2 regions of the Streptomyces sp. ATCC 21386 genome follow, and region 2 is predicted to be linked to the other one. Evidence: riboswitches for the same ligand, from Rfam matches in the RefSeq annotation. Region 2 holds a riboswitch; the other holds the start of a gene.

The links. Region 2 has a riboswitch for glycine ahead of gcvT (glycine cleavage system aminomethyltransferase GcvT). Riboswitches for the same ligand answer to the same signal wherever they lie in the genome.
Region 1: it holds a riboswitch for glycine, as region 2 does, so the genes downstream of both, gcvP (aminomethyl-transferring glycine dehydrogenase) here and gcvT (glycine cleavage system aminomethyltransferase GcvT) in region 2, are expected to answer to the same signal.

The regions. Positions count from the first base shown of each region.
Region 1 covers NZ_JAAVVL010000001.1:3,931,626-3,935,158, forward strand. The annotation lists gene GWK25_RS17175 (DNA polymerase IV) at 1-467, shown strand, start outside; gene GWK25_RS17180 (PRC-barrel domain-containing protein) at 773-1,141, opposite strand; glycine riboswitch at 1,266-1,362, shown strand; gene gcvP (aminomethyl-transferring glycine dehydrogenase) at 1,534-3,533, shown strand, end outside.
Region 2 covers NZ_JAAVVL010000001.1:1,810,813-1,814,345, forward strand. The annotation lists gene glyA (serine hydroxymethyltransferase) at 1-465, opposite strand, end outside; gene gcvH (glycine cleavage system protein GcvH) at 484-861, opposite strand; gene gcvT (glycine cleavage system aminomethyltransferase GcvT) at 981-2,108, opposite strand; glycine riboswitch at 2,276-2,374, opposite strand; gene GWK25_RS07975 (AAA family ATPase) at 2,587-3,264, shown strand; gene GWK25_RS07980 (enhanced serine sensitivity protein SseB) at 3,339-3,533, shown strand, end outside.

The sequences.
Region 1 (3,533 bases), 2.1 Mb from region 2:
CGACGCTGACCCGGTCCGAGACGTTGCGGGGGCCGACGGACGACCCCACGGTGGTGCGGGAGGCCGCGGGGCGGCTGCTGGAGGCCGTGGACACGACGGGTGGTGTGCGGCTGCTGGGGGTGGGCGTCAGCGGGCTCGCCGACTACACGCAGGAGGATCTGTTCGCGCAGGCGGCCGGTGAGGCGGGTCCTGTCGAGGACGACGCCGGGGCCGCCGGGGCCGCTGTGGACGCGCCCGCCGTGGAGGAGCGTGCGGGTGGGGACCGGCCGTGGAGGGCCGGGCACGACGTGCGGCATGCCGAGTACGGGCACGGGTGGGTGCAGGGAAGTGGGCTGGGGCGGGTCACCGTGCGGTTCGAGACGCCGGACGACGTGGAGCCCGGGCGTGTGCGGACGTTCCGGACCGATGATCCGGAGCTGGAACCGGCTGAACCGTTGCCGTTGGTGCCGGGTGGGGTGCGGGGCTGATCGCGGCCGGGCCGCGTCGTCGGGGCTGAGGGCGGTGGCGGCGGGATCAGGGGAGGCCGGGACCGGGCGGGTGGCAGGCTCGGGGGAGGGTCAGGCGGGATGGCCGGCATCAGGTACTGACGGACGACGAGGAACACGTCGAGCTGAATCGGGGGAGCCGGGAACAGGGGATGAGCCGGAACATGGGACCGAGGAGGAAGGCGCCCGGGTGGTGGAGCGTGGCGGCCGTGTGGCGCATCGAGGTCGGCGCCTCGGCGCGCGGGGACAGTGAGGTGGTCCGGCCATGGAGGGACTCCGGGTGCAGGTCAGTTGTCGTCCCTGCCTGCCGTGTTGCCGAAGTCGTGGTCCAGGGGTGGGGGTGGGGCCGTGTCCAGACCGTAGTGGTGGTAGAGCTGGAGTTCCTGTTCCGGGGAGAGGTGGCGGCCCACGCCGAAGTCGGGGGCGTCCTTGATGAGGGAGCGTTCGAAGGGGACACGGAGGGTGCCCTCGACCAGTTCGCTCGGCTCCAGGGGGACGAAGGCGTCGCGGCCGAAGAAACCCATGCGTATCGCGGCCCACTCGGGTATGCCGGTGGCGTCGTCGAGGTAGACCTCGTCCACGGTGCCGATCTTGCTGCCCCTGCGGTCGAACGCCTTGCGGCCGATCAGGTTGCGCGGATCGATGTCGGTCTGCACGGGCCCTCCAAGTGGTCGCAGAACGGTCGCACATCGTGTCTCATGACTACCAAAAGGCACATCGGGGGCGGCGGCCACTCGAAGGTGAGTGCGTTGACCGCGCTGATACGCTGGCAGCGGCTGTTGACCCCGTGCGGGAGAGTCCTCCGGACACCATCCGGAGGCGCCGAAGGAGCAAATCCTCCCCGGAATCTCTCAGGCTCACGTACCGCACGGACGAGGTCACTCTGGAAAGCAGAGCGGGTGTCACGGCTCCCGCTCTCACCGACGGTGAAAACCGGCCCGAACCAGGACCGGTGAAGCTCTCAGGTTGAGATGACAGAGGGGGAGGCCGTCCGGGCACCCGTGCCGTGGTGCCCTCGAAGGTCGTGTCAGACCAGGAGGCCTCCGTAATGACCGCCCATCGCATTCCGCTCTCCGAGCTCGAACAGGGAATCCCCTTCGAGCGGCGTCACATCGGCCCGGACGCCGGGGCCCGGGCCAAGATGCTCGCGCACGTCGGGTACGGCTCGCTCGACGAGCTGACGGCCGCCGCGGTGCCCGATGTGATCAAGAACGCCGAGGCGCTCGAACTGCCGGGCGCCCGCACCGAGGCCGAGGTACTGGCGGAGCTGCGTTCGCTGGCGGACCGCAACCAGGTGCTCGGGTCGATGATCGGGCTCGGGTACTACGGGACCTTCACGCCGCCCGTCATCCTGCGCAACGTCATGGAGAACCCGGCCTGGTACACCGCCTACACGCCGTATCAGCCCGAGATCTCCCAGGGGCGCCTGGAGGCGCTGCTCAATTTCCAGACGGTCGTCGCCGAGCTGACCGGACTGCCCACCTCCGGGGCCTCCCTGCTCGACGAGGGCACCGCAGCCGCCGAGGCGATGGCGCTGTCCCGGCGCATGGGGAAGAACAAGAAGGGGCTCTTCCTCGTCGACGCGGACGCTCTGCCGCAGACCGTCGCCGTGATCCGGACCCGTGCCGAACCGACCGGGGTCGAGGTCGTCGTGGCGGACCTGAGCGAGGGGATCCCGGCCGACATCGCCGAGCGGGAGATCAACGGGGTGCTGCTGCAGTACCCCGGTGCCTCCGGTGCCGTACGCGATCTGAAGCCGGTCATCGAGCAGGCGCACGAGCTCGGCGCGCTCGTCACCGTCGCCGCCGACCTGCTCGCCCTCACGCTGCTCGTGTCGCCCGGTCAGCTGGGTGCCGACATCGCGGTGGGGACGACGCAGCGCTTCGGTGTGCCGATGGGCTTCGGCGGTCCGCACGCGGGCTACATGGCCGTTCAGGAGAAGTTCGCGCGCAGCCTGCCCGGGCGGCTCGTGGGCGTCTCCGTGGACGCGGACGGACACAAGGCGTACCGGCTCGCCCTGCAGACGCGGGAGCAGCACATACGCCGGGAGAAGGCGACCAGCAACATCTGTACGGCTCAGGTGCTGCTCGCCGTGATGGCCGGGATGTACGCCGTCTACCACGGGCCGGAGGGGCTGCGGACCATCGCCCGGCGTACGCACCGGTACGCCACCGTGCTCGCCGCGGGGCTCGCCGCGGGTGGGATCGAGGTCGTGCACGGCGCGTACTTCGACACGCTCACCGTGCGGGTGCCGGGGAGGTCCGGTGAGGTCGTGGCGGCCGCGCGGGAACATGGCGTGAACCTGCACCCGGTGGACGCCGACCTGGTGTCGATCTCCTGCGACGAGACCACCACCCGGGCGCAGCTGGGCGCCGTGTGGACCGCGTTCGGGGTGGAGGGGGATGTCGAGGCCCTGGACGTCGAGGCCGAGGACACGCTGCCCGAGGCGCTGCTGCGGTCGGACGACTACCTCACGCACCCGGTGTTCCACGAGTACCGCTCCGAGACCGCGATGCTGCGCTATCTGCGCCGGCTCGCCGACCGGGACTACGCGCTGGACCGGGGCATGATCCCGCTGGGCTCCTGCACGATGAAGCTCAACGCGACCACCGAGATGGAGCCGGTGACCTGGCCGGAGTTCGGGCAGCTGCACCCGTTCGCGCCCGCCGGGCAGGCGCAGGGGTACCTCACGCTCATCCGTGAGCTGGAGGAGCGCCTGGCGGAGGCCACCGGGTACGACAAGGTCTCGCTGCAGCCGAACGCGGGTTCGCAGGGCGAGCTGGCCGGGCTGCTGGCCGTGCGCGGGTACCACCGGGCCAACGGCGACGCGCAGCGGACCGTGTGTCTCATCCCTTCCTCGGCGCACGGCACCAACGCGGCGAGCGCCGTCATGGCCGGGATGAAGGTCGTCGTCGTGAAGACCGCCGAGGACGGCGAGATCGACGTCGAGGACCTGCGGGCGAAGATCGAGCAGTACCGCGACGAGCTGTCGGTGCTGATGATCACGTACCCGTCCACGCACGGGGTGTTCGAGGAGCACGTGGCCGA
Region 2 (3,533 bases):
GTCGACCAGACCGGTCGCGGTGTCCACGTGGTAGGCGACGACCTCGAACTGCTTGCCCGAGAAGTTCAGCCGCATGCCGTGGGTGAGGTGGCCGCCGTGCGCCAGGTCCAGCCCGAGGATCGTGTCGCCGGGCTGGGCGAGGGCGAACAGCGCCGCCTGGTTGGCCGAGGCGCCCGAGTGCGGCTGGACGTTGGCGTACTCGGCGCCGAACAGGTCCTTCACCCGGTCGATGGCGATCTGCTCGGCGACGTCGACGTGCTCACAGCCGCCGTAGTAGCGGCGGCCCGGGTAGCCCTCGGCGTACTTGTTGGTCAGGACCGAACCCTGTGCCTCCATGACCGCCACCGGAGCGAAGTTCTCCGAGGCGATCATCTCCAGGGTGGACTGCTGACGGTGCAGCTCGGCGTCGAGGGCGGCGGCGACGTCCGGGTCCAACTCGTGCAGGGGCGTGTTCAGAAGCGACATGCGTACGACCTCGTCTTCTCAGCCGGCGGTGTGGGCGACGTACTCGTCGGCGGAGAGCAGGTCGTCCGGCTCCTCCGCGACGCGCACCTTGAACAGCCACCCGCCCTCGAAGGGGGCGGTGTTCACCAGCGACGGGTCGCTCACGACGTCCTCGTTGATCTCGGTGATCTCACCGGAGACCGGCGAGTACAGGTCGCTGACCGACTTCGTGGACTCCAGTTCGCCACAGGTCTCGCCCGCGGTCACCGTGGAGCCCACCTCGGGGAGCTGGGCGTAGACGACATCGCCGAGCGCGTTCGCCGCGAACTCCGTGATGCCGACCGTCGAGACGCCGTCCTCGGCGACCGACAGCCACTCGTGCTCCTTGCTGTAGCGCAGCTGCTGGGGGTTGCTCATGGCCTGAATTCTCCTGTACGCGAGGGAGTGGTGATGAATGGGGGACTGCTGAAACCGCTGTTGAGCAGCGCGAATGTGCCCAGTGTCACGCTCGGGCCGGGCGGCCGCGCGCCCAGTGTCTACTTCTGGCGCTTGTAGAAGGGCAGCGCCACGACCTCGTACGGCTCGTGGCTGCCCCGGATGTCCACGCCCACACCGGCCGTACCCGGCGCGGAGTGCGCGGCGTCGACGTACGCCATGGCGATCGGCTTGCCCAGCGTGGGGGAGGGGGCGCCGGAGGTGACCTCGCCGATCACCTGGCCGTCGGCGACGACCGGGTACCCGGCGCGCGGCACCCGGCGGCCCTCGGCGACCAGCCCGACGAGGACGCGGGGCGGGGCGGAGGCGGCGCGCTCGGCGGCCTCGGCGAGGGCCGCGCGCCCGACGAAGTCGCCCTCCTTCTCGAACTTCACGACCCGCCCGAGCCCGGCGTCGAAGGGCGTCAGCGCGGTCGACAGCTCGTGCCCGTACAGCGGCATGCCCGCCTCCAGACGCAGCGTGTCCCGGCAGGAGAGCCCGCACGGCACCAGGCCGACGCCCTCGCCCGCCTTCGTCAGCGCCTGCCACAGCTCGACCGCGTGCTCCGGCTTCACGAACAGCTCGAAGCCGTCCTCGCCGGTGTAGCCGGTGCGGGCGATCAGCGCGGGCACCCCGGCGACCGTGCCGGGCAGCCCCGCGTAGTACTTCAGACCGTCGAGGTCGGCGTCGGTGAGGGAGGCCAGGATCCCGGGCGACTCGGGGCCCTGCACGGCCAGCAGCGCGTAGGCGTCCCGGTCGTCGCGCACCTCGGCGTCGAAGCCGGCGGAACGCTCCACGAGCGCGTCCAGCACCACCTGGGCGTTGGAGGCGTTCGCGACGACCAGGTACTCGGTCTCGCCCAGCCGGTAGACGATCAGGTCGTCGAGGATGCCGCCGTCCTCGCGGCAGATCATGGTGTAGCGGGCGCGGCCGACGCCGACGCTGCCGATGTTGCCCACGAGGGCGTGGTTCAACAGGGCCGCGGCCTGCGGTCCGGTCACCGTGATCTCGCCCATGTGGGAGAGGTCGAAGAGGCCGGCCCTCGTGCGGACGGCGATGTGCTCGTCCCGCTCGGAGCCGTAGCGCAGGGGCATGTCCCAGCCCGCGAAGTCGGTCATCGTTGCGCCGAGCGAGCGGTGCAGGGCGTCGAGCGCGGTACGGCGCGGTTCAGTGGTGGAGCTGCTGCTCATCGGATTCTGCTCCCAGTGCAAGACAGGCGACAGGCGAGGGGAAGTCCTCCCCATCTGTCATCGGAACCTGAGAGGTTCACCACGACCGTACGTACCGGTGGTCGTGACTTGCACCGTGGGTGGAGCCGACCCCCGAAGGAGAGGTACGGCCCGCTTTTCAGATGTGCCTCGCCCGCGCGGTATCTGGGCCTGAGAGATTCAAGGGAGGTACTTGCTCCTTCGGCGCCCCAGCGATCGACTGCTGGGAGCTCTCCCGCGCGGATTCAAGCGGCCGGTATGCAGTTGGCGCGGACATCATTGCACGCATCGACGCGTGGCGGCAGGGGGAGCTTCGAGAGGTGGGGGACGACGGAGGGGAGACGGACACAGCGGTCCGTAGCACTCTTGTGGCCATACGAGGACTGAACCAGGAGGGATCGGGCATTACCTTTTCTTTACGGTCTGTGGGGATGGGACCTCCATACCCCTGGGGAGGACGATCACGGTGAACAGGACCACGGCGTACGCGACGACCTCGGGGGTCGCGATGCCCAAGCAGCCCGTCGCACCGGCCGGTGCGGCCTGCGGCCCGTTCCCGAGGGCGGTCGTCCGCGACCTCCGGGGGCGGTCCGGGCGCAGTCCCCACGAGCTGTCCTTCGGGCCGGACGACCTGGTGGTCGTCACCGGGCTCCCCGGCAGCGGCAAGTCGACCCTGATGCGGCGGGCCGTGCCCGGCACCCGCATCGATTCCCAGGACACGCGCGACCGCTTCGACGCCCGCTTCGCCCGCCGGCTGCCGTACGCCGTCTACCGCCCCCTCGTGCGCCTCGCGCACTACGCCGGGCTGCGACGCGCCCTCCGCTCGGGGGAGGGCGTGGTCGTGCACGACTGCGGCGCACAGGCGTGGGTGCGCAACTGGCTCGCGCGCGAGGCCCGCCGCCGGGGCGGCACGCTGCACCTGCTGTTGCTCGACGTCACTCCCGGCGAGGCGCGGGACGGACAGCGGGAGCGGGGCCGGGGCGTCTCCCGGTACGCGTTCGCCCGGCACCGGGGGGCGATGACCCGGCTGCTGCGGGCGGTGGAGAAGGGGAGACTGCCCAAGGGGTGCGGGGCGGCCGTCCTCATCGACCGGGCCGCCGCCGATGTCCTGAAGCGGATCTACTTCCCGCGCTCCTGAAGGGCGCGCCCCCGCCCCGGGAGCAATTAAGGTGCAGGGACAACAGCATCACGGAGCAAAGCGGTAGGCAGCAGATGGACTTCCCGGCGGACTTTCCTGCACAGGCGTATCCCCATGGGCACGGCGGATGGCCCGGCAACGAGCTGGAGGAGGTGCTGTCCGCCTCGCTCGGTGTGCCCCAGGCCGGGGCGCGGATCGTGGAGGTGCTGGCCCGCAGCTTCGTGTGGGTGCCGCTGCCGGAGGGCGGCGGCCCGCAGAGCGGTCAGCTC